4 regions of the Microbaculum marinum genome follow, and region 4 is predicted to be linked to each of the others. Evidence: predicted binding sites of a transcription regulator. Region 4 holds the regulator's gene; each other region holds the start of a gene.
What was found. Region 4 encodes LexA, which represses DNA repair genes until DNA is damaged. Its sites were predicted from a motif close to TGTTCNNNNTGTGTTCNG; they were not measured.
Positions count from the first base shown of each region.

Region 1 (7,655 bases), on a different contig from region 4:
TCGGATGTTCACCGGTCCGCCCCTTCCCGGATCGTGCTTCATCTGATCGCCCGCACGCCGTCCCACAGCGCCGCCGCGAGGCGTTCCGCCCAGATAACTTGGCCTTCGGCCTCGCCGATCAAGTCGTTGCGGATCTCGATCATGACGCTGGCGAGTCCGCGCGCCTCTCCGTGCCTGTGGAGCGTGTGATAGACGCCGTCCCAGGGACCGTAGGGCTCGTTGTCGCCGACCACCAGATCCGCCTCGCCCTCCAGCGCCTCGAACAGCCGGTCGGCCAGCCTGCGATCGGCATTGTAGAGGATGCCCACATGCCACGGCCGGGGACTGGAGCGGTAGGTGGGCGTGTAGCTGTGCACGGCGGCCAGCGCCGTGTCGATGCCCGCTGCCGCGCGCCGGTCGAGCAGCGCGTCGATGGCGTCGTGGTAGGCGTCGTAGATGCCGGCGATGCGGTGGGCCCGCACGGCCGGGTCCAGGTCGACATTGCCCGGTATCTCGGTGTCCTCGCTGAGGGTCGTGGCGGAGTCCGGGGCGTCGGTCGGACGGTTGCAGTCGATCAGCAGCCGCGAGGCGTCGGGAAAGACCAGCGGCGAGCCGAGGCGCCGCGCCATGTCGCGGGCGACCGGCAGGGCGCCGGGATCCCAGGCGATGTGGCGCTGCATCTGGGCCGCAGGCAGCCCGGGCGAGCCGAAACCCGCCGGGACGCGGTTCGAGGCATGGTCGCACAGCACCAGGAAATCGCCGGCGACCGCATCGCCCTCGAGGCGGATCAGCCCGTCGGCATCGACACGCGGTTCCGGCTCCGCAAGACCGTTCATCTTTCCCCGCGTTTCGCGCAGTACACCGTCGCGGACGCCCGGTTGCGGCACCGTCCCGAATTCATAATTCTAGATACAAGGAGACCGTCATTGTCAAATCTGAAACGAAGATTTCACCAGGTGGACGACCGGCCTTCCGCGCGTTAGTGGTGGGCACGGTATTGGGGTCCGGAAATCTGAAATGGCCGAAGCCGTTCTGACGATTGCCGAGCAGGTGCGCGAACGGCTGCACGAGTTCACCGCGACGGAGCGCAAGGCCGCGCATGTGCTGCTGGCCACCTATCCGCTGGCGGGGCTCGAGCCGGTCGCGGAGTTCGCCGGGCGCGCCGGCGTCAGCGCGCCGTCGATCCTGCGCTTCGTTGCCCGCCTCGGGTTCCAGAGCTATCCCGACTTCCAGAAGCGGCTGCGCGAGGAACTGGAGGCGCAACTCAAGTCGCCCTTGATGAAGGCGAGCTTCGAGCCGGGCACCGCCGGCGCCGAAAGCCGCCTGTTCGACCGGTTCCGCGCCGCCGTCCAGAACAATCTCTCCGAGACCTTTGCCCACCTGCCGCCGGGCGAGTTCGACGCCGTCACCGAGCTGATGTCGGATCCCAAGCGCCGCATCTACCTGATCGGCGGCCGGTTCACCGACCCGCTGGCGCGCTACCTCGCCTCGCACCTGCGAATCGTGCGCACCCGCGTCATCCACCTGTCGGGTCAGATCGAGAACCTGCGCGACCAGGTTCTCGACATGCGCAAGAACGACGTTCTGGTCGTCTTCGACATGCGCCGCTATCAGGCCGACATCGTGTCGCTCGCCAAGCTCGCGGCAAGCCGCGGCGTTAGGATCGTGCTGATCACCGACCAGTGGCTGTCGCCGATTTCCCGCGTCGCCGCGCACATCCTCTCGGCCCACATCTCGGTGCCGTCGAACTGGGATTCCAACGTCGCCCCGCTCGCCCTCGTCGAGGCGCTGCTGGCCGCCGTCACCGAGCGCCTGTGGCCGAGCGCGAAGACCCGCATTGCCGAGATCGAGAAGCTCCGGCCGGAGGGCTGAGCGGCTTTCATCGGCCGCCGGCGGCCATGGCCATCATTGCAACACGAAGCGGTCGCTACAGTCGCAGCGCCAACGACGGGAAGGAGACTGCAATGAACTTCGCCAACATGGTCGGACAGCTGATGCGCGAAGGGCTGTCGCCGGCGACGCAGTCGCGGCTTCAGAACGCCGTCGGCCAGAACAGTCTCGGCGGGCTCGGCGACATTCTCGGCAACGTGATGGGCGGCTCGGGGGCGTTCGGCTCCGGCCAGGGCGGCGGGCTCGGTGACGTGCTCGGCAGCCTGCAGGAGGCGATGAAGGCCGACAGCGGCGTCGGCAATCTCAGCCGCGGCCAGGTCGGCGGCATCGGCGCGCTCGCGGGCGCGATCCTCGGCGGCGGATCGGTGAAGGGCGCCGTCGGCGGCGGCGCCATGGCCGTGCTCGCGACGCTGGCGCTCGCCGCGCTGAAGGACCGGCAGGCCCCGATGGCTTCGGGTCAGTCGGCGCCCGGCAACTCGGCGCCTGTTCAATCGGCGCCAGGTCAGTCTGCGGGCGTCGCAACGGCGACAGCCGCACCGGCCGTTGCGGAGGCCGAGCTGCGTCGGATGACCTCGCAGGAGACCGCCGAACTGTGCCTGCATGCGATGGTCGAGGCGGCCAAGTCGGACGGCCAGATCGCGCCCGACGAGATCCGGCGGATCCTCGGCAAGGTCGAGGAATACGGCATGCCTGCCGAGGAGCGGACGTGCCTGATGGACCTGCTCGGCAAGCCGCAGGACGTCGACGGGCTCGTCGCGGCGATCCCCAGCAGGGAGGTCGGCGCGCAGGTCTATACCGCCGCCCTGATGGCGATCACCGTCGACACGCCGGAGGAGCGCGGCTTCCTGTCGAAGCTCGCCGCCGGCGCAGCGCTCGATGCCGCCACGGTCGCCCGGCTGCACGCGATGGTCGGCGCCCCGGCCCCCGGCGCATAGGACGGACCCGCACCGCCGATCCCCCTTGTCGTTCCTGTCCGGTCTCGGTGGCGCGGCCGGGATCGCCGGCCGTCCCGTTGAGGCCGGTCCGGTCAAGGCGGGGCCCGTCGACGCGGATCCCGGCGGAACCGATCGGCTCTTGAGATGTTTTGTCGTCGGCTTATAATGAGAACAAAACAGAAACACTCTCACGCGACACACGGCACCCATGACCAATCTGGACCTGGCGGGAAAGCTCGCGATCCTGGCGGACGCGGCGAAGTACGACGCCTCCTGCTCCTCGAGCGCTGCGCCGAAGCGGACCTCGGCCGGCGGCCGCGGCGTCGGCTCGACCGAGGGCTCGGGCATCTGCCATGCCTACGCGCCGGACGGCCGCTGCATCTCGCTCCTGAAGATCCTGCTGACGAACTACTGCAAGTACGACTGCGCCTATTGCGTCAACCGCATCTCCTCCGACGTCCGGCGCGCGCGGTTCACGGCGGCCGAGGTCGTCGGCCTCACCCTCGACTTCTACAAGCGCAACTACATCGAGGGCCTGTTCCTCTCCTCCGGGATCATCCGGTCGTCCGACTACACGATGGAGCAGATCGTCGAGGTCGCGCGCAGCCTGCGGGAGGACCACGACTTCCGCGGCTACATCCACCTGAAGACGATCCCGGAGGCCGATCCGCTGCTGCTCGAAAAAGCCGGCCGCTATGCCGACCGCCTGTCGATCAATGTCGAGCTGCCGAGCGAACAAAGCCTCGGGCAGCTGGCGCCGGAGAAGGACCTCGGCGGCATCAAGCGCGCGATGGGCCGGTTGCGGCTGAAGATCGAGGAGGCGAAGGACGAGCGGAAGGCGTCGGCCGCGCCGCCGCCATTCGCCGGCGCAGGCCAGTCGACCCAGATGATCGTCGGCGCCGATCCCTCCAGCGATCTCGACATCCTGTCCACCTCGACCAGCCTCTACGCGAGCTACCGGCTGAAGCGGGTTTACTACTCGGCCTTCTCGCCGATCCCGCGCGCCTCCGCCGCGCTGCCGCTGGTACGCCCGCCGCTGATGCGCGAGCACCGGCTCTATCAGGCCGACTGGCTGCTGCGATTTTACGGATTCTCGACCGGCGAGATCGCCACCGGGATGCGCGGCGGAATGCTCGACCTGAAGATCGATCCGAAGTTCGCCTGGGCGCTGGAGAACCGGCACGGCTTCCCGGTCGACGTGAACCGGGCGGCAAAGGAGCAGCTCCTGCGCGTGCCGGGGCTTGGCACCAGGGCGGTCAAGCGGATCCTGCAGTCGCGTCGCCATCGCCGCCTGCGGCTCGAGGATGTCGGCCGCATCACCGCCTCGATCGCCAGGGTGCGTCCCTTCATCGTCGCCGAAGACTGGCATCCCGGAACCCTGCTCGATGCCGCCGACCTGCGGGCGAAGCTCGTGACGCCGCCGCGCCAGCTCGACCTGTTCACGGAGCAGGCGGCGTGACCCGATACGTGGTCCGGCTGCCCGGCGACGCCGGCGAGACGGAGTGGCGGGAGGCCGCCCGGGCGCTGGACAGGGGCCTCGTTCCGCCCGCGCAGGTCGACTGGCTCGACGGGTCGGCCGGGCAGGACGACCTGCTGGCTGCTCCGGACCCCGGCCTGCCGGCGCCGGTGTCGCCGCCGCGGCGTGTCCCCCGGGCGCTGATGTCGCTCGTCTCCGAGGTTCTGATGCATGCCGATTTCGGCCGGTTCGCGCTGTCCTACCGGCTGCTCTGGCGGACCCGCGACGAGGCGGGGCTCGCGCAGATCGCCTCCGATCCCGACGTCGCCCGCGCCGAGGCGATGGCGCGCTCGGTGCGCCGCGACATGCACAAGATGAAGGCCTTCGTCCGCTTCCGCGAAACCCGCGACGGCGACGGCGCGCAGCGTTTCATCGCCTGGTTCGAGCCGGACCATCACATCGTCGCGGCGACCGCGCCGTTCTTCTCGCGTCGTTTCGCCAACATGGACTGGTCGATCCTGACGCCGCGGCTGTGCGCGCACTGGCAGCGCGGGGAACTGGTGTTCTCGCCCGGCGTTGCGAAGACGGATGCCCCGGCGCAGGACCGGCTCGAGGACGTCTGGCGTGTCTACTATTCCTCGATCTTCAACCCGGCGCGGCTGAAGGTGAAGGCGATGACCGCGGAGATGCCGAAGAAGTACTGGCGCAATCTGCCGGAGGCGACGCTCATCGACGGCCTGGTGCGCTCGGCTCGGGGCCGCACGGGCGAGATGATCGCCGCCCCACGCCTGCAGCCGCGATGCGCGCAGGGGAACGGACCGGAGATGCCGATGAGACCGAATTCGCCGGATCCGGACGCGAACGCGCCGCCGGAACCGACACTCGCCGCGATCGCCCGCGATCTGCAGTCGTGCCGGCGCTGTCCTCTCTACCGGAACGCCACCCAGGCCGTGCCCGGCGAAGGTCCGGCCGACGCGCGGCTGATGCTCGTCGGCGAGCAGCCGGGCGACCAGGAGGACCTGGCCGGACGTCCGTTCGTCGGCCCGGCGGGCCGGGTGCTCGACGCCGCGCTTGAGGAGGCCGGCATCGACCGGTCCGCCGTCTACGCCACCAATACGGTGAAGCACTTCAAGCACGAGCTGCGCGGCAAGCGGCGCCTGCACAAGCGGCCGAACGCCTCCGAGATCGATCATTGCCGGTGGTGGCTAGACCTGGAACTGAAGCTGGTCAGGCCCCGCCTCGTCGTCGCGCTCGGCGCGTCGGCCGCGCGCGGGGTGCTGGGACGCACCGTGGCGGTCAACGCCTCGCGCGGCCTGCCGATCGAGAGCCCGGACACCCCGCCGGTGCTGGTGACCGTCCACCCGTCCTATCTGCTGCGGATTCGCGACCGCGACGATGCGGAGCGCGAGCGCAGGCGCTTCGTCGAGGACCTGCAGCGCGCCGGCGCCTGGGTCGCGAAGGCGGCCTGACCGGCGACGGCGCGGCGGAGCTACTGGGCGGCCGTCATCTCCAGCCGGTCGGGCTGCCCGATGTCGTTCAGGTCGAACGGCGTCGTCTGGTAGACCTCGTTGATCCAGTTGCCGAACAGCAGGTGCGCGTGGCTGCGCCAGCGGTTCTCCGGCCGCAGCGAGGGATCGTCGCCGGGAAAGTAGTTCGCCGGCAGCCGCCCTTCGCCGTCGCGGGCATATTCCTCCGCCAGCGTGTCGGTGTCGTATTCGACGTGGTTGAACATGTGCAGCGTGCGGTGGCGGGGATCGTGAACCAGGCAGAGCCCGGTCTCGACGCTTTCGGCCAGCACGGTCAGGCCGCTGTCCGGGGGAATGTCTTCGCGCCGGGTCTCCGTCCAGCGCGAGACGGGAACGCGAAAGTCGTCCGAGAAGCCCCGCAGGTAGGGCGACGAGGGATCGAGGTTGCGGTGCTGGAACACGCCGAACGCCTTGGCGGGCAGCTCGTGCTTCGGCATGCCGTGGAAATGGTGCAGGGCCGCCTGCGCCGCCCAACAGATGGTGAGGGAGTTGTGCACGTTCGTCTGCGTCCAGTCGAACACCTCGCACAGCTCGTCCCAGTAGCGCACCTCCTCGAAGGGCAGCCGCTCGACCGGGGCGCCGGTGGTGACGAAGCCGTCGAAGCGCTCGTGCCGGATGTCGGCCCACGGCCGGTAGAACGCCTCCATGTGCTCCGACGGCGTGTTGATCGGCACGTGATCGGTCATCCGCACCAGCGTCAGCTCGACCTGCAGCGGGGTCGCGCCGAGCAGGCGGGCGAGCTGGGTTTCCGTCTTGATCTTGTTGGGCATCAGGTTGAGCAGCCCGATCCGCATCGGCCGGATGTCCTGGCGCACGGCGTCCGTCTCGCGCATCACCATGACGCCCTCGGTCTCGAGGGTACGGCGGGCGGGCAGGTCGTCGGGAATCTTGATGGGCACTTGCGTCAGTCCTCTGTTCGGGGACGACGCTGTGGCTTGATCCGCTTCGTTGCCGGTCGGCCACATCCTCCTCTCGGAGTGCCACCTTGCCCGGACCGGCAGGTTGGCGTTGGGCGTCGTACCCAACTCACGATGCATGCCTCTATTTATGGGGGGCGGCGGCGATTGGCAATCCCGAAGTGCCGCCATCCGGCCGGCATACCGATTGCGTTATGGAATCGGTTATGGCACAACCGAACCGGTTTCAGAATGCAATCACGTGAGGAAACGCGATGTCCAGGGTGCGTGTGGCGGGGTTCACGATCTCTATCGACGGGTTCGGCGCCGGGCCGGACCAGAGCCTTCGGGAACCGCTCGGCAAGCGGGGCGAGGAGATGCACGGCTGGATCGTCGGCACCCGCACCTTTCGCACCCTGTTCGGCCGGGAGGGCGGCGCGACCGGCATCGACGACGACTTCACCGCCCGCTCGCTCGACGGTTTCGGCGCCCACATCATGGGCCGCAACATGTTCGGACCGGTCCGCGGCGGCTGGCCGGACGAGTCCTGGAAGGGCTGGTGGGGCGACAACCCGCCCTATCACACTCCCGTCTTCGTGCTGACCCACCATCCCCGCGATCGCGTCGAGATGGAGGGCGGAACCACCTTCCACTTCGTCACCGGCGGCATCGCGGAGGCGCTCGACAGGGCCAGGGCGGCGGCCGGCGACAGGGACGTCAAGATCGGCGGCGGCGTCGCCACGGTGCGACAGTACCTGCAGGCCGGCCTGATCGACGAGCTGCACCTGGCCATCTCCCCCGTGGTGCTCGGGCGCGGCGAGGCGCTGTTTGCCGGCATCGACCTGCCGGGCCTCGGCTTCACGGTGACCAGCCACGTGTCGAGCGAGCTCGCGCAGCACGTCATCCTGCGCAAGGACGCCGGATGAGCGATCCCGTCGACATCGCGAAGCGTGCGTTCCGCGCCTACGTGGAC
Region 1 covers NZ_JAZHOF010000005.1:109,715-117,369, forward strand. Annotated here, with positions in the region: gene V3328_RS13305 (N-formylglutamate amidohydrolase) at 39-815, opposite strand; gene V3328_RS13310 (MurR/RpiR family transcriptional regulator) at 997-1,851, shown strand; gene V3328_RS13315 (DUF533 domain-containing protein) at 1,944-2,804, shown strand; gene V3328_RS13320 (putative DNA modification/repair radical SAM protein) at 3,013-4,263, shown strand; gene V3328_RS13325 (UdgX family uracil-DNA binding protein) at 4,260-5,729, shown strand; gene V3328_RS13330 (homoserine O-succinyltransferase) at 5,750-6,685, opposite strand; SAM-I-IV-variant riboswitch at 6,721-6,826, opposite strand; gene V3328_RS13335 (dihydrofolate reductase family protein) at 6,958-7,608, shown strand; gene V3328_RS13340 (nuclear transport factor 2 family protein) at 7,605-7,655, shown strand, end outside.
Region 1: V3328_RS13320 (putative DNA modification/repair radical SAM protein) is a predicted target of LexA. The motif match lies at 2,972-2,989, and genes of this name have one in related genera.

Region 2 (7,655 bases), on a different contig from region 4:
CTGACCATCGACGGCATCGTTAACACGAACCTGCTCAAGCGTCTGGATCTGGCGCAAGACCGATACGAGCATGCAATCGAGATCAATAGAAGCGAGGCACTGGGATGGTTGCTGAAGGGCACGCTTCATGCATTCAGAGGCGAGGGGCCTCAAGCTGTTCTGGATACCCAGCGAGCGGGAATGCTTTCGCCGCTTGATCCGCACCGCTATTTCTACGATTCGCTGGCGGCCACCGCGTATCTATCAAACTATCAATATGATCTGGCGCTGGAACATGCGAATCGATCTCTGCGGGCCAATAGAACTCATACTTCGACCCTGCGCGCGGCGGCTGTTGCGCAATGGCGACTCGGCCGCAGGGAAGAAGCAGGAGCGACGATCCGCGAGCTTCTCACGCTTGAACCGACACTGACCGTTAGGGGGTGGCTTAGACGCTCACCCAGCGCTGACTATCCGATTGGGCAGGAATGGGCCGCGATTTTTCGCGAGATCGGAATACCGGACTGACCAAAACTGCACCGCATCCAAAGGGGGAGTATCGATGACTTCGTTGTCACCTGAACAGGCGGGACTGGCGCCGACAGCTGGCATAGCCGGAATCGCCGGCATTGCTGGGATTGCCGGCATAGCCGGGATCGGGGGAGAAGCCGCGATAGCCGCGTGTCTCATAAACAATCGCGATGGAATTGTCGGTCGCTGGACGCCGACGTCCTCGGGACCGATGCCCCTGCAGCTCGAAGATGCGACAAATCTCGATCGCTGGTCATCTCGGGTTCGAGCCGGGATCATCGATTACGAAATGTTTTCTCGGCTCGGCTTTTCGCAGAAGCAAGACACCGGTCGTTTCACCGTCTGGCACCTCAAGACGTCGGCGGCGTCAGGAAACCAGCCACCAATGACACGGTACAGTCGCCTGTTCAACATGTCCCGGCCAAGTCTGGCCGTGTTCGAGAATCAGCTCGAGTACCTCAACCAGTATGCGGCCCTCCGCTCCGACCGGGCCGAGGAAATATTGTTTCAAATCAACGGGGCCATGGATTTCTTCTTTCCGATCATCGGGGTCCATCCCGAGCGCGCGAAATGGACGGTCGAACTAATATCGGCGGCTCAGCGGATGGCGTTCATCACCGAGATGCGCTTCAAACAAGCCCTTGCCTGCCGACGTCCAGACGAGTACTCGCCCCAGGTCCAGCCAATGATCCAGACGCCCGCGCATGGGAGCCTGCCTAGCGGGCATGCGACCGAATGCTTTACGGTTGCGATGGTGCTGATCCGACTCATGAAAGCGGCAGCTGCCGGGTCCGGCGGTGGCGTCCTGGCGCAGATGCCGCTGCTCGGTCAGCAGATCATGCGGCAGGCCGCGCGTATCGCGATCAACCGGACCGTGGCGGGGGTCCATTTCCCCGTCGACAGCGTCGCCGGCGCGGTGTTGGGACTGACCCTGGGCAGCTATCTCGCAGACCGCTGCGAGGGCAAGCCGGGCTACCGGTCGTGGCGCTTCATCGGTCCCGCCTTCCCGGGGGATGCGGATTTCGACTGGCAGACGCTCTACGACGTCGAAAAGGACACCTTCAAGCCCGTCGACTACACCCATCAGCCGGACGACCGCCTGTTCGGTGGCGACACGCAGTCGCCGCTGCTGGCCGAATTCTGGAACAAGGCCCTGTCCGAATGGTCCTGAGCTGACCGACTTCGTTTCCGTCCCGCCGGCGTGAGGGAGAGCGGCAATGGCATCCGAATGGAAGCAGGCAGGCCTGGAGTTCGGGACCGATCCCTATTGCGACTGGAGCCTCGGGCCCGGTCGCGATTTCCTGCTAGGTCACGACGAGCCCGATCCGTGGTTCACGACGCTGTTGCGCCGCGGCACCGATCCCGACACCGGCGATGTCGTCACGACGGCCAGGCTGAAGAGTGCGTTCAACGCGGCGGGGTCGGGGACGCCGGGCAAGGATCCGGTCGCCTACATATCCGCCTATTTCGACCGGCTCAGAGGCAAGTCGCGGCTGCCGGCCTACATCACCGCGATCGTTTCGGCCAAGTTCTTCAAGCTGCTCGCCGAACGGCCGGACCTCCAGGGCCTCGTCCCGGCGGCGGTGCTCGGCCTGCCGGCCGGCTTCCGGACGCCGTTCCCGGCCCCGCGGTCGCCGTCGCCGACCGGGCCCTGCAAGGTGGTGGTCGGCGTCATCGACGACGGTCTCGCCATTGCCCACGAGCGGTTCCGCCACGCCGACGGCACGACCCGGATCGCCTATGCCTGGGCACAGGACGGCCCGGTTCCTGCGAGCGGTGCGCCGGCCGGGTTCGGCCGGGAATACGACAAGGCGGCGATCGATCAGCTGCTCCTGCAGTGCACGCACGGCGGGCTTGTCGACGAGGATGCCTTCTACAGGATCGCCGGGCTCGCCGATTTCGGCCAGGCGGGACACAAGGGGGTCGCCGGCCGCAGCTCCCACGGCACCCATGTCATGGACCTCGCCGCGGGATACGATCCCCGTGACGGCGAGGGCGCCGAGCGCGCGATCGTATGCGTGCAGTTGCCCTCCGCGATCACCGCCGACACCTCGGGGGCGCGCCTGGACCCGTACGTGCACCTGGCGATGAACTACATCCTCGATCGCGCCGACTGGATCGCCCGGCAGCAGGGAAGCGGGCCGCTGCCGGTGGTCATCAATTTCAGCTACGGGACGGTGGCCGGCCCGCACGACGGGACCTCGGAGCTGGAGGCCGCGATCGACGAGTTCGTGCAGATCCACACCGGCCGGCCGCAGCCCGTCTCCGTGGTGCTGCCGTCGGGCAATAGCCACCTGTCGCGCTGCCACGCGCAGCTCGCATACGACACGACATCAATGGTCGATGCCGAGGCTGCGACCAGCGACCTCGAATGGCGGGTGCTGCCCGACGACCGGACCTCCAGCTTCGTCGAGATCTGGCTGCCCTACGCGCCCCCGCCGGTCGGCGCCAGCCGCGTCGAACTGCAGATCGCGCCACCGGGGTCGCCGACCCACCCGACAAGCCCGTGGATCGGGGAGGAGCCAGGACAGGGGGTCGTCTGGGAGCGGGACGGCCAAGTCGTCTGCAAGGCCGTCTACACGTTCGATCCGGATCCCAATCCGACCGGACGCGGCCGCTTCGTCGTCGCCATCCGGCCGACCGTGTATCTCGGTGCGCCCAAGCGGCTGGCCCCGTCCGGCGTCTGGCGCATACGCATCCGAAACATCAGCCTGGGGTCCGGCGAGATCGTCCACGCCTGGGTCCAGCGGGACGATACGCCTCACGGCTATCCGACGCGCGGCCGCCAGGCCTTCTTCGATCACGCCTCCTACGAGCGGTTCGACACCGGCGGCTTCGAGCTCGAGACCGACAGTCCGGCATGCATCGTCAAGCGGGCGGGCCTGATCAATGCCATCGCCACGGGCGAGAAACCGGCGGTGATCGGTGGCTATCTGCGCAAGGAGGCCGTCGTCTCGAAATATTCGGCCGGCGGCCCCACCACTCCCGTCCGCGACGCGCCCGCGCCCTGGCGCACCGGGCCGGACGCCGTGGCGGTCGGTGACGATTCACTCGTCCATTGGGGAGTCCTTGCCGCCGGGACGCGCAGCGGATCGACCGTGGCGCTGACCGGCACCAGCGTCGCCGCGCCGCAGGTGACCAGATGGATCGCCGACCGCTTCGTGGCGGGCGACAGCGGCGACCGCACGGCCGTCGCAGGCAAGGCGACGCAGGACGAAGCCGGCAGGTCGACACCCGCCCCGCCCGTCGCCCGCGGCGGTGCCGGCCGGCTCGACCTGCCGCCCGGGCGGGCGCTGCCCAGGTTCTGGCCGTAGCCCGGCGGCATGCCGTGACGCGGCGCCGGAATTGACGCATGCTTGCGCCGGGATCTGGCGATCCCGGCAGCAGGACGCGACAGGGGCGCAATCGGACATGGGATCCTTTCTGGACTCGATAACCGTCGAGCAACTCGAGACCGACCCCTATCCGGTCTATGCGCGGCTCAGGCGCGAGGCGCCGGTGGCCTTCGTCCCGGCGGTCAATTCCTGGCTCGCCACCCGCTGGGACGACGTTGCGGCAATCGGCAAGGATCCGGACCTGTACTCCGCCGAGGACCCCAACGCGCCGGTGTGCGTGGCCTTCGGCATGCCGGCGATCATCCATGTCGACGGCGACGTGCACAAAGCCCTCCGCGACGGCATCGCGCCGCACTACCTGCCGCGCAAGGTTGCAGGCTACATCGACGCGCTTGTGCGTCCGGTCGCCGAGGACCTCGTCGCGAAGATCGGGTCGAACGGCTCCACCGACCTGATGGCGGAGTATTTCGAGCCGATCTCGGTGCTCAGCCTCGCCCGCTCGTTCGGCGTGATGGATGCCGACGTGCCGACGCTGCGCCGCTGGTTCCAGGGCCTCGCCCAGGGGGCGATCAATTTCGAGCGCGACCCCGATCGCGCCGCCGTCTGTGCCGCGACCCGGGCCGAGATCGAGGAGACCCTGGATCCGATCCTGACGCGGCTCGCGCGGGAAAGCGACGGGTCGCCGATCGCCCACATGATGCACCACGGGATGTCCGACGGCGAGGTGCGGGCACGCGAGTTCATCATGCCGTCGATCCTCGTGACGCTGCTCGGCGGCATGCAGGAGCCCGGCCACGGCGGCGGCTCGACGCTGATCGCGCTGCTCGACAATCCGGACCAGCTCGACGAGGTGCGTGCCGACATGGAACGGATGCTGCCCAAGGCGATCCAGGAGGGTATCCGCTGGATGGCGCCGATCGGCACGCAGATCCGCGTGCCGACACGCGACACCGAACTGGGCGGCGTGACCGTGCCGAAGGGGCAGACGATCGCCGCCGTTGTGGCTTCGGCCAGCCGCGACGAGGCGAGGTTCGCCGATCCCGACCGCTTCGACATCCATCGCGACGAAGGCGGACACGCCTCCTTCGGCTTCGGACCGCATTTCTGCGCCGGCAAGTGGTTTGCGAACGCGCAGATCGAGGTCGCGCTTCGGGTGCTCTTGGAGAACACCAGCGAGATCCACCTGGACGGATCGCAGCCGCCCGTCTTTCGCGGCTGGGAGTTTCGAGCCCCCACGTCGCTGCATGTCCGCCTGGCGTGACCCGGCGATCCGGACGCCGGTCCGCCGGGCGGATCGGGTGCCGCGACGTCGCGTTCTGACTGGACGCTGGGGCAAACCCGTGAGACTGTCCGGCCTGTTCAATTCTGGGGAGGCCAATCGATGGAACCGAACACCACCGCGTCGTCGCAATCCGCAATGGTCGACAGGACGCGTGCCGCCATTCACGAACACCGCACCTGGTTCCTGATCCAGGGCGTCATCATGATCATCCTGGGCGCCGCGGCGATCCTGCTGCCGTGGGTCGCCACGCTGGCCTCGGCGATCTTCGTCGGCTGGCTGTTCATCATCGGCGGCGTCGTCCGCCTCGTCGCGACGTTCAGTTCCCGTCGCGCCCCGGGCTTCTGGTGGTCGATCGTCATCGGCATCCTGGCGATCATCCTCGGCTTCGTCATCGTCGCGAATCCCTTGGAAGGCGTGCTGACGCTGACCTACGCGCTGATCATCCTGTTCTTCATCGAGGGGATCTTCCAGATCATCGCGGCGGTCGAGTTCCGCAAGGCGACGGCGTCGAGCTGGATCTGGCTGATCCTCTCCGGCGTCATCGACATCGTCCTCGCCGTGCTGATCTTCGCGGGCCTGCCGGGAACCGCCGCCTGGGCGATCGGCCTCTTGGTCGGCATCAACCTGCTGTTCGCCGGCATCGCGCTGACGATGACGGCGCTGGCCGCCAACAAGCTGCCCGGCTGAGCAGCGCGCGGCCGCGGGGAGGCTGCCGGATACGGGACGGTCATGTTCGACGCCCTCGTCGCCGGCGCCTCCGTCAGCCTGCTCAACATCGCGATCCACGCTGCCGCGATGTCCGCACTGGTGCGGGCCCTGGCAAGCAGGATCGTCACCGCGTTCCACCGCAGCGCCATGGTGCGCCTGGTCGTCATCATGGTCACCTCGGTGGCCGTGCTGATGGCCGCCCACATCCTCGAGGTGTGGGTGTGGAGCCAGCTCTATCGGCTGCTCGGCGTGGCGCCGGCGACCGCCGACCAGTTCGCCTTCGCCTTCGTGAACTACACGACGCTGGGATACGGCAACGTCCTGCCGGAACCGCAGTGGGAGGTGATCGGCCCGATGACGGCGATGAACGGCGTCCTGCTGTTCGGCTGGTCCACGGCCGTCCTGTTTCAGGTGCTGTCGGTCAGCTACAAGGAACTGGACCGGCAGATCCAGCGCGTCGATCCGGATCGGGCCACCTGATACCGCTCCCGGTGCCGCGCCGGGAACCTTGGCCAATGTTCCCAATTTGTTCTTGATTGCACCCCGGCCTTGGCCTAAACTTGACGTTGCGTCAGAGCTCGCAAGGCCTCGAGGGGCAGGAGGGGGACGGCATGGTCGCTCGCGTCACCACGGTTGCATTCGTCGGCATCGAGGCGCGCCGGGTCGACGTGCAGGTGCAGATCGCACCGGGACTGCCGAACTTCTTCATCGTCGGGCTGCCCGACAAGGCCGTCGCCGAGAGCCGCGAACGGGTCCGCGCCGCGCTGACGGCGGTCGGATTGTCGCTGCCGCCCAAGCGCATCACCGTCAATCTCGCCCCTGCCGACCTGCCGAAGGAGGGCAGCCACTACGATCTGCCGATCGCGGTCGGCCTGATGGCGGTGATCGGCGCGCTTCCCGCCGATGCGCTGGCCGGCTGGAGCGTCCTCGGCGAACTGGCGCTCGACGGGCGCATTACGCCGGTAAACGGGGTGCTGCCCGCCGCGATCGGCGCCAACTCGATGGACCTCGGACTGATCTGTCCCGCCGAGTGCGGCCCGGAGGCGGCATGGGCGAGCCCCGCCATGGAGCTGCTGGCGCCGGCCGACCTGATCCAGATCGCCAACCATTTCAAGGGCACGCAGGTGCTGTCGCGGCCGAAGCCGGCCGTGCGCCAGGTCGAAGGGATCAGGCTGGACCTCGCCGAGATCCGCGGACAGGAGACGGCCAAGCGGGCGCTGGAGATCGCCGCGGCGGGCAGCCACAATCTCCTGCTCATCGGGCCGCCCGGCGCCGGCAAGTCGATGCTGGCGCAGCGTCTGTCCGGCATCCTGCCCAGGCTGAGCCCGGCCGAGCTTCTGGAGATCTCGATGATCCAGTCGATCGCCGGCGTGCTGAGCGGCGGCCGGCTGTCGGCCGAACGGCCGTTCCGCGCGCCGCATCATTCCGCCTCGATGGCGGCCATGGTCGGCGGCGGACCGCGCGCCCGTCCGGGCGAGGTGTCGCTGGCCCACAACGGCGTGCTGTTTCTCGACGAACTGCCGGAGTTCACGCCGCAGGTCCTGGATTCGCTGCGCCAGCCGCTTGAATCCGGGGAGACGGTGATCGCCCGGGCGATGCACCGGGTCACCTATCCTTCCCGGTTCCAGCTGATAGCGGCCATGAACCCCTGCCGATGCGGCATGGCCGGCGAGCCGGGCCACTCCTGCCGCCGCGGACCCCGCTGCGCGGCCGACTACCAGGCCCGCATCTCCGGCCCGCTGCTCGACCGTATCGATATCCGCCTCGAGGTGCCGGCCGTCACGGCGGCCGACCTCATCCTGCCGCCGCCGGCCGAAGGC
Region 2 covers NZ_JAZHOF010000005.1:380,741-388,395, forward strand. Annotated here, with positions in the region: gene V3328_RS14520 (hypothetical protein) at 1-507, shown strand, start outside; gene V3328_RS14525 (phosphatase PAP2 family protein) at 542-1,681, shown strand; gene V3328_RS14530 (S8 family serine peptidase) at 1,728-3,824, shown strand; gene V3328_RS14535 (cytochrome P450) at 3,922-5,106, shown strand; gene V3328_RS14540 (HdeD family acid-resistance protein) at 5,227-5,814, shown strand; gene V3328_RS14545 (ion channel) at 5,857-6,315, shown strand; gene V3328_RS14550 (YifB family Mg chelatase-like AAA ATPase) at 6,447-7,655, shown strand, end outside.
Region 2: V3328_RS14550 (YifB family Mg chelatase-like AAA ATPase) is a predicted target of LexA. The motif match lies at 6,352-6,369, and genes of this name have one in related genera.

Region 3 (7,655 bases), on a different contig from region 4:
AGATGCCGCCCGAGGACGCATCGAGCCAGTCGCAGCCGCGCTGCTTCAGCATGTGAACGAGTTCGACGGACTGCTCGACGTTCCAGCCGCCCTCGATCCAGTCGGAGGACGAGATCCGCACCCCGAGCGGCCGGTCGTGGGGCCATGCGGCGCGCACCGCATCGAAGACCTCGAGCGCCAGCCTGGTGCGGTTTTCGAACGAGCCGCCGTAGCGGTCGTCGCGGCGGTTGGAGATCGGCGACAGGAACGAGTGCACCAGGTAGCCGTGGGCGAAGTGCAGCTCCGCCGCGTCGAACCCCAGCCGGATCGCCCGCCTCGCCGTGGCGACGAAGGCATCGCGGATGCGCTCGATCGCGGCGTGGTCGAGCACGTCGGGAGCCGGCTCGCCGGGATGGATCGGCACCGCGGACGGACCGAGCGGGCGCCAGCCGCCCTCGCCCGCCGGGACGAGCTGGCCGCCGTTCCAGGGCGCGGCGCTGGAGGCCTTGCGGCCGGCGTGGGCGATCTGGATGCCGATCGGTATCTCGGAGTTCCGGCGGATCCCCTCCAGCGTGCGCCGGAGCGCGGCTTCGTTGTCGTCGGAATAGAGGCCGAGGTCGCCGGGCGTGATGCGGCCGACCGCCTCGACGGCGGTCGCCTCGGTCATCAGCAGGGCGGCGCCCGACAGCGACAGATTGCCGAGATGGATCAGGTGCCAGTCGGTGGCGCTGCCGTCGACGGCCGAGTACTGGCACATCGGACTGATCACGACGCGGTTCTCGAGCGCCAGGGAACCAAGCTGAACGGGTGAGAAAAGCTGACTGGGCATGAAGCATTTCCGGAAATTGCGTGGGGGAGGCCGATCGGCGCCGGGGTATCAGAGGATCGGGATACTAGAGGATTGCACCCGCCCGGTGATAGTGCGCAGCGTCCCGCCCGCCGCCTGCCCGGTCGCGGCGGTGGCGAAAGCCGGCGCCGATGGCCCGGCCGCCTACGCGGCGGACGGCAGCCGTTCACGCAGTTCCGAGGTCACCCGCCGGTCGTATTCCTCCGCCAGCGCCCGCAGGGCGGCGCTGCCGTCCCCGGTAAAGGCTGGACCGTGCATGAGAGCGAGCGTCCGGGGGGCCAGGTCCGCCAGTCCGCGCAGGGTCGCGCCCATGCCCGGATTCAGTGCCGAGTACCTGAAGATATCCTCCGCCGCGGCGGCGGGGCCGACGATGTCGCCATCGGTCGTGGCGCGGTCGTTGCCGAGCTGGGTGAAGAGATCGCCGCACAGCAGCGTGCCTGTGGACTCCTCGTACAGGACCCCCGCGTCCCAGCCGTGCGGCGTATGCGGCGTGTCGATGAAGCGGACCCGCTTGCCGGCGCCGAGGTCGATCACCTCGCCGTCCTGCAGGATGCGGGGCGCGCGGTCGGAAAAGTCGTTCAGCGACACGTCGACGCCGGTCTGGCCGTGGGCGGGCGTGGCGTGCGGCGCGGCGGCGAGCCATTCGTTCATGGCGCCGCATTCGTCGGCCTCGAAATGGCCGTAGGCGATCCAACGCAGCCGCTCCGGCGACAGCAGCCGGACGAGCGCCGCATGGTTGAGGGAGAACATCTTGCGCAGCCCGGTGTGGAACATCAGCGGCTCCTCGCCCAGCACGACGAACTGGTTGAAGGTGAACCCCGCGGGCGGCGCGATGTCGGGGACATAGGTCGACAGGCGGAAGATGCCGTCGGCGATTTCACTGACCTGCGTTTCCATGACGATTGACTCCCGAAGGCCCGACCAGGCGGGCTTGCCGCGGGTCTGGACAGCCGTCAAATTCACTATACATATATGTGTATTCAAATTCAGGCGCGCCGTCAACATTCACGACACAGGCATGTGCAACCAAATACCATGACCCGAACCTACACGCTCAAGCGCCGCGCCGAGCGCAAGGCCGAGACCCGGCAGAAGATCGTCGAGACCGCGGTGGACCTGCACTCCACGGTCGGACCGGCGCGGACGTCGCTCAGCATGATCGCCGAGCGCGCCGGCGTGCAGCGGCACACGGTCTATGCCCACTTTCCCGACGAGCGGAGCCTGTTCCTGGCGTGCTCAGGGCTGGCGATGGAGCGAGATCCCCCGCCCGACGCCGAGCCCTGGCGGAAGATCGGCGACCGCCGCGAGCGGCTGGGCACCGGCCTTCGCGCCCTCTACGACTGGTACGCGCGCAACGAGGGGCAGGCGGCGTGCGTGCTGCGCGACGCCGAGCACCACGCCCTGACGCGCGAGGTGACCGAGTTGCGGCTGGGGCCCTACTTCGCCGGATACGCCGAGGTGCTCGGGCAGGGCCTGAGCGCCAGGAGCCGGGCGATGCTGAAACTGGCGCTGAGCTTTCACACCTGGCGGACGCTGGCCCGCGACGCGGGCATGACGACCGGCGATGCGGCGGAGGCGATGGGCGAGGCGGTCACCTCCGCCGCGTGACGCCCAAGCGCCGGCGGACGTTCACGCCGGCGCGCGTGCCCTCGCCCCCCGCAGCGACGCCTCGAGCACCTCGAACACCCGGTCGTCGCACTGGGATACGTTGAACCTGAGACAGGCGCCGGCCGACCGCGACACGCTGAAGGCGTTTCCGGGAGCGAGAACGACGTTCTGCGCGAGCGCCTCGCGGGCCACGTCGGCGGAATCGAGCCCGTCCGGCAGTCTGCACCACAGGAACATGCCCGCCCGCGGCATCAGCCACGGCACGATCCCCAGCCTGCCCAGGCGGGCCGCGACGTCCGCCCTGGCACCGGCGAGACGGTGCCGAAGCCCGTCCAGGTGCCTGCGGTAGCCGCCGTCCCTGAGCACGCTCAGCACCAGCGCGGCGCTGAGGCGGCCGCCGCCGAAGGACGTCGCGATCTTCAGGTCGACCAGCCCGGCCATCCAGTCCCGGCGCGCGGCGATGAAGCCGCATCGCGCCGACGCCGACAGGGTCTTGGAGAAACTGCCGACCTGGACGACCCGCTCGAGGCCGTCGAACGCGGCGAGCCTAGGCGCGGGACTGTCCTCGAAATCGGCGAAGATCTCGTCCTCGACGATCGTCAGCGAATACGCTTCGGCGAGCTTGAGCATCCGGTGCGCGGTCACCGGCGACAACGTGGCGCCGGTCGGATTGTGGACGGCGGAGTTGGTTATGTAGAGACGCGGCCGGTGCTCGGCGAGGATCGTCTCGAACTGCGCCAGATCCGGCCCGGACGGCGTGTAGGCAACGCTGACCACCGTCACGCGGTGGGCCCGCAGCAGGGCCTGGAAATTGAAGTAGCAGGGATCGTCGAGCAGCACGACGTCTCCCGGCTCGAGCAGCAAGCGGCACAGCAGGTCGATGCTTTGCGTTCCCGACTCCGTCAGCATGATCTGGTCGGGAGCGGCCTCGACGCCGGTCTCGGCGAGCCGCCGGCCGACGAGCAGGCGCAGCGGCGCAAGCCCGAGCGGCGTCGAGTATTCGCCGAGGTCGACGTCGCTGGCCCGCGACAGGCCGCGCAGCGCCTTCCGCAGCGCGGCTTCGGGAAGCCACGACGGCGGCAGCCAGCCGCAGCCGGGCTTCACGTCGCCCTCGCCCGCCTCGAGCGACTGCCGCGACACCCAAAGCGGATCGATGGCGCGGTCCAGCCTCGGACCGATCTCCGACAGGTCCAGCGGCGCCGCCAGGCTGGCGACGAAGAAGCCGGAGCCCGGCCGCGACCGAATCAGGCCTTCGGCCGCAAGGCGCTCGTAGGCCTCCACCACCGTCGCAGGCGATACCTGCATCGTGCGGGCCATCTGCCGGATCGACGGGAGCTTCGCGCCGACCGGCAGGCTGCGGCTGGCGACGCGCCGCCGGATCGCCGCCATCACCTTCGAGATAAGCGTTCCCTCGTCCCCCATCCCGGCCATCCGTATCGCCCTTGCTTCCATAACAGTATGTCCGAACCGTACTGGACTGTCACTGGCGGCGGCCGGCCTTCGGGCGCAATACCGCCGGCACAACCGAGGGAGTGGCGGATGGACAGATCGACGGCCGGCTGGATCAACGGCTTCGTGGGCGTGGCGATCTTCAGCGGCTCGCTGCCGGCGACCCGGCTGGCGGTGCTCCAGCTCGACCCCGTCTTCCTGACGGTGGCGCGCGCCGCCATCGCCGGCGGCCTGGCAGCGATCCTCCTGCTCGCTTTCCGGCAGCGCCTGCCGGCCCGGGCCGACGCGGGGTCGCTGATCGCCGTGGCGCTTGGCGTGGTGGTCGGCTTCCCGCTGCTGACGGCGCTGGCGCTGCAATACGTGACCTCCGCCCACTCGATCGTCTTCATCGGCCTGCTGCCGCTGGCGACCGCGATCTTCGCGGTGGTTCGCGGCGGCGAACGGCCGCGGCCGGCGTTCTGGATCTTCTCGCTGTGCGGCAGCGCCGTCGTCGCCGGCTTCGCGCTGACCCGGGGGCTCGCCGCCTCCCCGGCGGGAGACCTGCTGATGCTCGCGGCGATCGTCGTGTGCGGGCTCGGCTATGCCGAGGGAGCGAGGCTCTCGCGCAGGCTCGGCGGCTGGCAGGTGATCTGCTGGGCGCTGGTGTTCTCGCTGCCGGCGATGGGCCTGCTGACGGTCGCCACCCTGCCCCGAACCCTGTCGGACGTCGGCGCCACCGCCTGGATCGCACTCGCCTACGTCTCGCTGTTCAGCATGCTGATCGGCTTCTTCTTCTGGTATCGCGGGCTGGCGCAGGGCGGCATCGCGGCCGTCGGGCAGCTGCAGCTGCTGCAGCCGTTCCTCGGTCTGGCGCTGGCCGCGCTGCTGTTGAACGAGGCGGTGTCGACGGCAATGATCGTCTCAACGGTCGCCGTCATTGCCTGCGTGGCGGGGGCGCGGCGGTTCGCGGCGTAGGGCCGGTTCGCAACCTGGGGCCGGTTTCCGAACAGGGTCCGTGCCCGAACAGGGGCTGCGATAAATGTTCCTGTTGTGTTCACGGAACAAATAGCGTACATTTCCCTTCGGCGCATTCCACATATCCCCTTCACGGGCTGTGAATCACCGGTCCTCTGTGAAATAAGGAGCCGAACAATGGCGAATTCCTCTCTCCGCCTCGTCGAAGGAGACGGCATGGACAAGAACAAGGCGCTGGAAGCGGCGCTCGGTCAGATCGAACGTCACTTCGGCAAGGGCTCGATCATGCGGCTCGGCCAGGACGGCAAGGTGGTCGAGGTGTCCACCATTCCGACCGGCTCGCTCGGTCTCGATATCGCGCTCGGCATCGGCGGCCTGCCGCGCGGCCGCGTCATCGAGATCTACGGACCGGAATCCTCGGGCAAGACCACGCTTGCCCTGCACACGGTGGCCGAAGCCCAGAAGCGCGGCGGCATCTGCGCCTTCGTCGACGCCGAGCATGCGCTCGACCCGACCTATGCCAAGAAGCTCGGCGTCAACGTCAACGACCTCCTGATCTCGCAGCCCGACACGGGCGAGCAGGCGCTGGAGATCGCCGATACGCTGGTGCGCTCCGGCGCGATCGACGTGCTGGTGATCGATTCGGTCGCCGCCCTCACCCCGCGCGCCGAACTCGAGGGCGAGATGGGCGACTCGCTGCCCGGCATGCAGGCCCGGCTGATGAGCCAGGCGCTGAGGAAGCTGACCAGCTCGATCTCCCGCTCCAACACCATGGTGATCTTCATCAACCAGATCCGCATGAAGATCGGCGTGATGTTCGGCAGCCCGGAGACCACCACCGGCGGCAACGCGCTGAAGTTCTATTCCTCGGTGCGCCTCGACATCCGCCGCATCGGCGCCATCAAGGACCGCGACGAGGTGGTCGGCAACCAGACCCGCGTCAAGGTGGTCAAGAACAAGCTTGCCCCGCCGTTCCGCGAGATCGAGTTCGACATCATGTACGGCGAGGGCGTCTCCAAGACCGGCGAACTGCTCGACCTCGGCGTCAAGGCCGGCGTCGTCGAGAAGTCCGGCGCCTGGTTCTCCTACGATAGCCAGCGCCTCGGCCAGGGCCGCGAGAACGCCAAGCAGTTCCTGCGCGACAATGCCGAGATCGCCGGTGCGATCGAGACGGCGATCCGCCAGAACGCCGGCCTGGCCGTCACCATCGTGCCGCCCGCCGAGCGCGACGGCGACGAGGACGGCGACGACGCGCTGGAGGCTTGAGGCGGCCAGCGCCCCGCAGCGCCGCGTCCGCGCGCCTGCTTCGGCCGGTGCCGCTTCGGCGGAGATCTGCATGCAGGCCCCGGCCCCACGAGGCGGGTGAAGCGGCGAGCCGAGCCCCCGGGCTTTGCGTCCCCGGGCTTTGCGTCCCGGGGCTTTGCGTCCCGGGGCTTTGCGTGCTCGGGCTTTGCGTAGAGGGCGTTGCGTCCTGGGGGCTTCCCGTCGAGGGCGGCGGGTCAGCCGGCAGCCACGGCTCTCTCGATCGCGGCTTCGCAGTGCAGATCCGTCGTCGAGAAGGACGGAACGCCCAGGTCCTCCGGCCGCACCAGCAGCGGAATCTCGGTGCAGCCGAGGATCACGCCCTCGGCGCCGCGCGAGGCCAGCGCCTCGACGAGCCGCACGTAGCCCTGCCGCGTCGCGTCGGTGAACACGTCCTTGACCAGTTCCGCATAGATGGTGTCGTGGACGAAGGCCCGTTCGGCCTCGGTCGGCACCATCGTCTCGATGCCGTGGCGGGCGAGGATGCGGGGATAGAAGTCGCCCTCCATCGTCTTGCGCACCCCCAGCAGCGCCACCCGTTCGAGCCCGCTGGCGCGGATGGCCCGGGCCGTCGCCTCGGCGATGTGCAGGAAGGGAATGGAGAGGACCGGCTCGATCTCGTCGACGAAGCGGTGCACGTCGTTGCAGCAGATGACGATGAAGGCGGCGCCGGCCGCCTCGACGCCGCGGGCGGCGGCCAGGATCTGGGCGCAGGCGGCCGCCTCGTCGCCGCGCTCGATCACCGCCTCGACATAGTCCTGCCGGTTGACGCTCTCCAGCACCAGGCGGGCCGACGTGACCCCGCCGAGACGCTGCTGGGCGATCCGGTTGAGACGGCGGTAGTACTCGGCCGTCGATACCCAGCTCAGTCCGCCGATCAGTCCGATCTTCTGCATTGTCGCCTCGCCTGCCGGAAGTCGACCTTCGCCTAACCGACGTTGCGGCGTTCGGCAACCCGCGGCCGAGGCATGCCTGCGCTGCCGGGCAGCGTAGGTGACCCGGGAGGGGGCGAGACGGCCCGCGCGATCCGGCCCGCGAGACGGCCCGCGCGATCCGGCCCGCGAGATCCGGGTGGCGCGATCGGGGTGGCGCGATCCGGTGGACAGTCTTCGGACCCGCCGCTAGAACAGCCGCCGGCAAGACGGCGCCGTCGCGCGGGTTCCCGAACGGCGTATCGCGTCCCCAATCGTTCACGGCCCCCGACGGGCGAAGACAGGTGTTCGGCCAGATGACCGGCGTCAACGACATTCGTACAGCGTTCCTCGAGTATTTCGCCAGGAACGGCCACCAGATCGTTCCCTCCAGCCCGCTGGTGCCGCGCAACGATCCGACCCTGATGTTCACCAACGCGGGGATGGTGCAGTTCAAGAACGTCTTCACCGGCGCCGAGCACCGCCCCTATTCGCGCGCCGTCACCGCGCAGAAATGCGTGCGCGCCGGCGGCAAGCACAACGACCTCGACAATGTCGGCTACACCGCGCGCCACCACACCTTCTTCGAGATGCTCGGCAACTTC
Region 3 covers NZ_JAZHOF010000011.1:56,706-64,360, reverse strand. Annotated here, with positions in the region: gene V3328_RS22595 (NADH:flavin oxidoreductase/NADH oxidase) at 1-808, opposite strand, end outside; gene V3328_RS22590 (oxygen-binding di-iron domain-containing protein) at 971-1,723, opposite strand; gene V3328_RS22585 (TetR/AcrR family transcriptional regulator) at 1,862-2,434, shown strand; gene V3328_RS22580 (aminotransferase-like domain-containing protein) at 2,456-3,856, opposite strand; gene V3328_RS22575 (DMT family transporter) at 3,974-4,837, shown strand; gene recA (recombinase RecA) at 5,015-6,103, shown strand; gene V3328_RS22565 (aspartate/glutamate racemase family protein) at 6,337-7,035, opposite strand; gene alaS (alanine--tRNA ligase) at 7,368-7,655, shown strand, end outside.
Region 3: recA (recombinase RecA) is a predicted target of LexA. The motif match lies at 4,903-4,920, and genes of this name have one in related genera.

Region 4 (7,655 bases):
GTGCAGGATGAATATCCGGTCCATGGCGCGGGCCAGCACCGGATTGACCTTGTATTCCTCGCAGGGCACGGCGAAGCACATGTGCAGGAAGTTCGACGCATAGTCGAGCTCGTTGCGCGGATACATGAACGGCTGGCCGACGTGGTACTTGTAGGCCATCGCCGCGATCGTCGGCATCTTCGCGATCATCCGGACGCTCGCCACCATGCGCTGGTAGGGGTCCGAGATGTCGGTGGAGTCGTGATAGAAGGCAGACAATGCGCCGACGACGCCGACCATGACCGCCATCGGATGGGCATCGCGCCGGAAGCCGGAATAGAACCGCGCCATCTGCTCGTGCAGCATGGTGTGGTTGGTGACACGGTGGTCGAAATCGGCCTTCTGGGTCTGCGTCGGAAGCTCGCCATACAAGAGCAGGTAGCAGGTCTCCAGGAAGTCGCCGTGCTCGGCAAGCTGCTCGATCGGGTAGCCGCGATAGAGCAGGACGCCTTCGTCACCGTCGATATAGGTGATCTTCGACTCGCAGCTCGCGGTCGACGTGAAGCCCGGGTCGTAGGTGAACGTGTGCGCGGTCCCGTACAGCTTGGAGATGTCCACGACATCGGGACCGATCGTCCCGGGAAGGACCGGGAAATCGTAACCCTTGCCGCCAAGCTGCAACGTCGCGGCCTCGCCCTCTTGGGTGGTGGCGGGAGCGTTTTCGTCGTTCATGGGCAGGCTTCTCCTGTCCTGAGGTCGGATATTGCAGGCCTGAAGACGCGGCCCGGCCAAGTTGCGTTGCCGGCGGTCGAGGGTCTGCCGTTCGGTTGGAATATGTTACGGTTGGGTAGCCGATTTGACCGCCCTCGGCAAGCACCCGGATGGGTGCCCTGTCGCATAGATGTAGCGCCGGGGCTTCCCGTCAATCCGTCGGAACGCCGGTCTGGTCGCCGATTCTGCCGAGGCTCTCATCCCGGCCGAGCACGACCAGCACGTCGAAGATGCCCGGCGATGTGCCGCGCCCGGTCAGCGCGGCGCGCAGCGGCTGGGCCACCTGTCCGAGCTTGCGCCCGGTCTCCTCGGCAAACTCGCGCACGATGCCTTCCAGCGTCTCCGCGTCCCAGGCCGCTGCACCGGTGAGGAGCGGCAGCAACCCGGCCAGGGTGACGCGGCCCGCGTCATCCAGGATCCTGGCCGCCTTGTCGTCCAAAGAAAGCGGCCGTTCGTCAACGAGAAACTGCGAGTTGGCAAGAAGTTCGGTAAGATTCTTCGCGCGCTCCTTCAAGCCCGGTATCGCGCCTGCGAGACGTGCCGAATTGGTGGCGTCGAGCTTCTCCTCGAATGCCGGTCCGCCTTCCAGGTACGGCAGGCTTCGGCGGAACTCCACCAGCAGGTCGTCGTCGGGCATCTGCCGCATGTAGATGCCGTTCAGGTTCTCCAGCTTGGCGAAATCGAAGCGGGCCGCCGACCTGCCGATCGCGTCGAGATCGAACCATTCGAGCATCTGCTCCGTGGACATGACCTCGTGGTCGCCATGGCTCCAGCCGAGCCGTACGAGGTAGTTGCGCATGGCGGCAGGCAGATACCCCATCGCGCGATAGGCCTCGACCCCGAGGGCGCCGTGCCGTTTCGACAGTTTCGCCCCGTCGGGGCCGTGGATAAGGGGGATATGCGCCCATTCCGGCACGTTCCAGCCGAGCGCCTGGTAGATGTGCGTCTGGCGCGCGGCGTTGGTCAGGTGATCGTCGCCCCGTACGACGTGCGTGACCCCCATGTCGTGGTCGTCGACGACGACGGCGAGCATGTATGTGGGATTGCCGTCCGAACGCAGCAGGATCAGGTCGTCGAGATCGGCATTCTGCCAGGTGACCCGGCCCTGCACGTGATCCTCGATCACCGTCTCGCCCTCCTGCGGCGCCTTCAGCCGGATCGCCGGGTTAACGCCCTGCGGGGCCTCGGACGGATCGCGGTCGCGCCAGCGCCCGTCATAGCGAGGCGGGCGGCCCTCCTTGCGCGCCGTCTCGCGCATCTCGGCCAGTTCCTCGGGGCTCGCGTAGCAGCGGTAGGCCTTGCCTGCGGCGAGCAGTTGCTCGACGGCTTCGCGATGCCGCTCGGCGCGGGCGTGCTGCGAGACCGGATCGCCGTCCCAGTCGAGGCCAAGCCATGCGAGCCCGTCGAGGATCGCCGCGATCGCCTCCTCGGTCGAGCGCGCCCGGTCGGTGTCCTCGATGCGCAGCAGCATGCGGCCGCCGCGGCCGCGCGCATACAGCCAGTTGAACAGTGCTGTCCGTGCCCCGCCGATATGCAGGAATCCGGTCGGCGAGGGGGCGAAGCGGGTGACGATCTCGGTGGGGTTCGACATGACGACTGGCGGCGGCTTTCCTGTGAGAGCTAGACTGTTGGTCGGGTGGCGCTGTGTAGCATGGGCGCCGGCCGTTGTTGAAGCGGGGCTTGGGAGGCCGGATCCACCGGCGCTGGGAGGGCTGCGGGGCGTCGGCGCGACGCGGCCCTGGGGCGAATGAGCGACGAGACGTCCACGGGCAGGAGGCTGTTGCCGGTGATCGCCGCGCGAAGCGGCAATCTTCCGGTGCAGGTCGGCATGCGCCCGGTCGGCTTCGTCCGCCCGCTGTCGGCCGCCGAGCGGATGGACGGGGAACGCGACCGCCTGTTCCTGTGGACGCCGGTCGCATTCGGCTCCGGAATCGCCGTCTACTTCGCTCTGCCGCGCGAACCCTCGCTGGTCGCGGTCATCTTGCTGTGCGTCGTCGCGGGCCTTGCCGTCCGGCACACGGGGTTTGCCCGACCAACCGGCGCAATCGTCCTTGGCGCATTGCTGGCTGCGCTTGGGCTGGCCGACGGCACCGTGAGGGCACGTCTCGTGGCAGGCCCTGTCATCATGGAAAGGATCGGTCCGGTGGCAGTGACCGGCCGGATCGTCAGCGTCGACAGCCGCGAAGGCGGAGCGGCACGGCTGCTGGTGGCGCCGGCCGAGTTGGGCGCGAACCTGCCGCCGCCGCGGTTGCTGTCGCTCTGGTCGCGCGGCAACTGGGCGATTCCGCAGCCGGGCACCGTGGTTTCCTTCGACGCGGTGATCATGCCGCCCCCGGACGCCGCCGCGCCGGGGGCCTTCGACTATGCGCGTCAGGCGTACTTCGACGGGATCGGCGGCGTGGGCTTCATCGTCAGCGCCCCCGTTCCGCGTCCTTCCGATCCGCCGGGATTGATCGAAAACTTTCTTGATCGGGTCGAACGGTTGCGGCTCGGCATTGCCGTGCGGATCGTCGGAACCTTGCCGGGCTCGCCGGGCGCGGTCGCGGCTGCGCTCGTGACCGGCCAGCGCGGCGCCATACCCGAAGCAGACCAGGAGGCGCTCAGGATGTCCGGCCTCGCCCATATCCTGGCGATCTCCGGCCTGCACATGATGCTCGTCGTCGGCACGCTGTTCTGGACGGTGCGTGCAGCGCTCGCACTTTCGCCGGCCCTGGCCCTTACCCGGCCGATCAAGAAGTGGGCGGCAATCGTCGCGCTCGCCGGAGGTGCCGGATATCTCCTCCTGTCGGGCGGCTCGATAGCAACCCAGCGCGCCTTCGTGATGGCCGCGATCATGCTGGTCGCGATCCTGTTCGATCGTCCGGCGATCACGCTCAGGAACGTCGCTGTCGCTGCCTGGATGGTACTCGCGCTGACGCCGGAGGCGCTTGTTTCCGCGAGCTTCCAGATGTCGTTTGCGGCCACGATCGCCCTGGTCGCGGCCTACGAGGCGGTCCAGATGGCCGCGGCACGCGCGCCGGACAGGGCGGCAAAGCCGCTCCTGTTGTTTCTCCGGCGCGCGCTGATCGGCCTTGTCTTCACGTCGCTGATTGCGGGCCTCGCGACCGGACCGTTCGCCGCGTTCCACTTCAACCGGGTGGCGGTATACGGGCTCATCGCCAACGTCGTCGCCATGCCGCTTGTCAGTCTCGTGGTAATGCCAGCCGGTCTGCTGGCGGTGGTGCTGATGCCGTTCGGCCTCGAGGCGCCTGCTCTGGGGGCGATGGGACTTGGCATAGAGGGGGTACTCGCGGTCGCCCATCACGTTTCGGGCTGGGACGGTGCCATACGGATGGTGCCGGCGATGCCGGTGCTGGGACTGGCCGCAGTCGCCGCCGGCGGGCTGTGGCTCAGCCTGTGGCGCACCAGCTGGCGCTATCTGGGTGTGCCCCTGATCATCGTCGGCATGGCCACACCGTGGCTGATGCCGATCCCGGACCTTTTCGTTTCGCGCGATGCCGGCATGGCGGCGGTAAGGATGGACGACGGGGGACTGGTATTCGTGCCGCGGGCCCGGTCCCAGTACGTGGCCGAAACCTGGCTGCGGCGGGTCGGCCAGCCCGAGACCGCGCAAGCGGCCGCAACCGCCTCCTGCGATGAGGCGGGTTGTATCGCCGCCTCGCCGCGACTGCGCGTGGCCGTCGTCGAGGAACCGATGGCATTTGCAGAAGACTGCGCCTGGGCCGACGTCGTCGTCAGCGAACTGGTGCCGCCCGAGTGGTGCCGGAGCGACGCGCTGGTCTTCGGCCCGTTGGATGTGGCACGGCTCGGTGCGGTGTCTGTGCGCGCAACGCCACACGGACTTAAACTCACCTCGGCAACCGAACTGGCCGGCGACCGCCCGTGGACCCGACGGAGTGTGTCCCCGGACGAGCCGTCGGACTGACGGTCAACCGCGGTGGCGGCTCAATACCGCCGTATCAAACCCACGAGCCGGCCTTGGATATCGACCCGGTCGGGGCCGAAAATGCGGGTCTCGTAGGCCGGGTTCGCCGCTTCGAGCGCGATCGAATCGCCCTTGCGGCGGAGCCGCTTCAGGGTCGCTTCTTCGTCGTCGACCAGGGCTACGACGATATCGCCGGTGTCTGCCGTGTCGGTCTTGCGGATCAGCACGGTATCGCCGTCGAGAATGCCCGCCTCGACCATCGAATCGCCCCTGACTTCCAGCGCGAAGTGCTCGCCGCGCGACAGCATGTCCACCGGGATCGGAATCGAGTGCGTGTGGTTCTGGATGGCCGAAATGGGCGTGCCGGCCGCAATCCTGCCCATCACCGGCACGGATACGGATTCGCCGTGATCCGCGACCGGCTCAGGCTCGGAGCGAGATTCGGGCGGGGGCGACTTCCCGAGACTGCCCTCGATGACGCTGGGCGCGAAGCCACGGCTGCGCACCGCCAGGCCGGGCGCGACCGAATCGGGCAGGCGGACGATTTCCATGGCGCGCGCACGGTGCGGCAGGCGCCGGATGAAGCCTCGTTCTTCTAGGGCGGTGATCAGCCGGTGGATTCCCGACTTGGAGCGCAGGTCCAGGGCCTCCTTCATTTCGTCGAACGAAGGAGGAACGCCGGATTCCTTGAGGCGTTCGTGGATAAACATAAGCAGTTCGTACTGCTTGCGTGTCAGCATTGCGCGCTCCCGTCGCCGATCCCGCTGCCGCCGAAGACCTCAGCGCCGAATCCAGATCGTGTACAAATCAAGAACATAGATACATGTTCTTGTTGTGTTCGACAATGGTTAATTCCGGATTAACGCAATGCCGCCGCCGGTTGTTTTGCGACTGAGCGACTTTTCGCTGCGCCGGGGAATGGAAAGCACATCGGCATCGCCGCGCACTGAAGGAGGCGTCTGATCCGTAGCGGGATCCGGTGGCCTATTTTTCCCAATCCGATCCGATTGGTTCACGGTCCAGATTGTCCGCGGCCTGGGTAACCTCTCGTGCTTCCTCCAGATCCTCCGAATCCGCGGCCTGCGGAGTTTCATCGGCGCCGTTGCGACTTGTCAGCGCGAGTTCGAACAGCATCGGGAAATGGTCGGACCCGATGTTGGGGAGCCGCTCCAGCCGCACAAGGCGAAATCGCGGATCGTGAAAAAGGTGGTCGAGCGGCCATCTCAGCAGGGGGTATCGGGCGTCGAAGCTGTTGTAGAAGCCGCGGCCGACCCGTGGGTCGAGCAGTCCGCTCAGGCGCTGGAATCGACGCGTGGTCGGCGACCAGGCCACGTCGTTCATGTCGCCGGTTACGATGGTCGGTAGCGACTCGGCCTTGGCATCCCGGGCGAGGAGGATCAGTTCGCCATCGCGTCCGATCGTGTCGGCATAGGGAACCGGCGGTTCGGGATGCACCACGTAGAGCGCAAACGGATCTCCGGCCCCGGTTTCGGCGACAATCCTTGCCGACGGAACCTCGTCGGAAAAGACGAACCGGAACTCGGCTGAGCGAAAAGGAATGCGCGACAGGATGATCATGCCGTAGGAGTTGTCGAGCGGATGTTCGAGCGCGTGTGGCAGGATGTCCTTCAGTTCGGACAGCGCCGTCTGCCATGGCCCGTCGCACTCTAGGAAAGCCGCGAAATCGGGAGCCTCGCGCCGCACCACCTCGATCAGCCGGCCATGGTCCCGGTTCGACATCTTCACGTTCGAGACCAGGATGCGGACGACCGCCGGGTTGTCGGCGGTGCCGTCGAAACGGAGCGACTGAACCCGCCACAGGGGCGTGAACCGCACGCAGGCAACGGATTGGACCAGTATGATCAGGACCTGGACCGCGACCAGCACGATGACGGTGGTGCCCCACGGCAGGAACACCAGGGTGGCGACCGCCGCAGCAATCGTGAGTGCGATGATCTGCAGCTTGGGAAAGTCGCAAACTCGCACGAAACCATGCGGGATCCGGGATACCGGCGCCAGAGTCGCCGCCGCGAGCAGTGCGGTCAGTATCGCGATCAGCCACGTCGCCATTGTTCCGTGTCCGGTCTGTCGGGAAAGTCCTGGTCGGCGATCGGATCCATTGTCCCGCGGCGGGGATCGAGCCGCAAGCCATTCTGAAAATTCGGTTTGGGCATAGTCTCGGCGTATGATTTTAGTTTCGTGACAGACATGGCCGCCTCTCGGTTCCAGATGCGATCAGAGATTTAGGATTCTCCCGGTGCCGCATTCGCTACAGCCGCAACCCCTGACCCCGGAAGCCTTCGCCCCGTTCGGACAGGTGCTTCAGAAGGACGGCGCGCGCAACTTTGCGATCAACGACGGAACTTGCCGCCGGTTTCACGATCTCGCCAATGTCGAGGCAACCGGGCCGGGCGGGCGCGTCATCGTCAGTCTCGTCACCGGCGAGCCGAGCACCCTGCCGCTCCTGGTGGAGATGGTGGAGCGCCATCCGTTCGGCAGTCAGGCGTTCCATCCGCTGTCGCGGAACCGGTTTCTGGTCGTGGTCTGCGAGGACGAAGACGGACGTCCGGTGCGGCCCCGCGCATTCCTTACGTCACCGGGGCAAGGGGTCAACTACGACCGCAACGTCTGGCACGGCGTGCTGACCCCGCTCGGCGAGACATCCGATTTCCTCATCGTCGACCGGGACGGCGAGGGCGACAATCTCGAGGTGTTCACGTTCGACGAGCCGGTCCTCGTCCGGGCGCCGGGGGAGTAGTGTTTTGCAGGTATCCGCCCCAGACGACCTGGAAGTAGGGTTCGACGTTCCGGCGATGCCGGGCATGGACGAGGCCGAGATCCAGACTCCGTGCCTGCTCGTCGATCTCGATGCGCTGGACCGGAACATCGCCCGCATGCAGGCCCTTGCCGACGAGATGGGCGTGCGTCTCAGGATCCACGGCAAGATGCACAAGTCGGCCGATATCGCGCGGCTGCAGAT
Region 4 covers NZ_JAZHOF010000013.1:12,751-20,405, reverse strand. Annotated here, with positions in the region: gene gltA (citrate synthase) at 1-711, opposite strand, end outside; gene gltX (glutamate--tRNA ligase) at 902-2,341, opposite strand; gene V3328_RS24285 (ComEC/Rec2 family competence protein) at 2,498-4,675, shown strand; gene lexA (transcriptional repressor LexA) at 4,696-5,415, opposite strand; gene V3328_RS24275 (endonuclease/exonuclease/phosphatase family protein) at 5,660-6,745, opposite strand; gene V3328_RS24270 (ureidoglycolate lyase) at 6,933-7,433, shown strand; gene V3328_RS24265 (DSD1 family PLP-dependent enzyme) at 7,489-7,655, shown strand, end outside.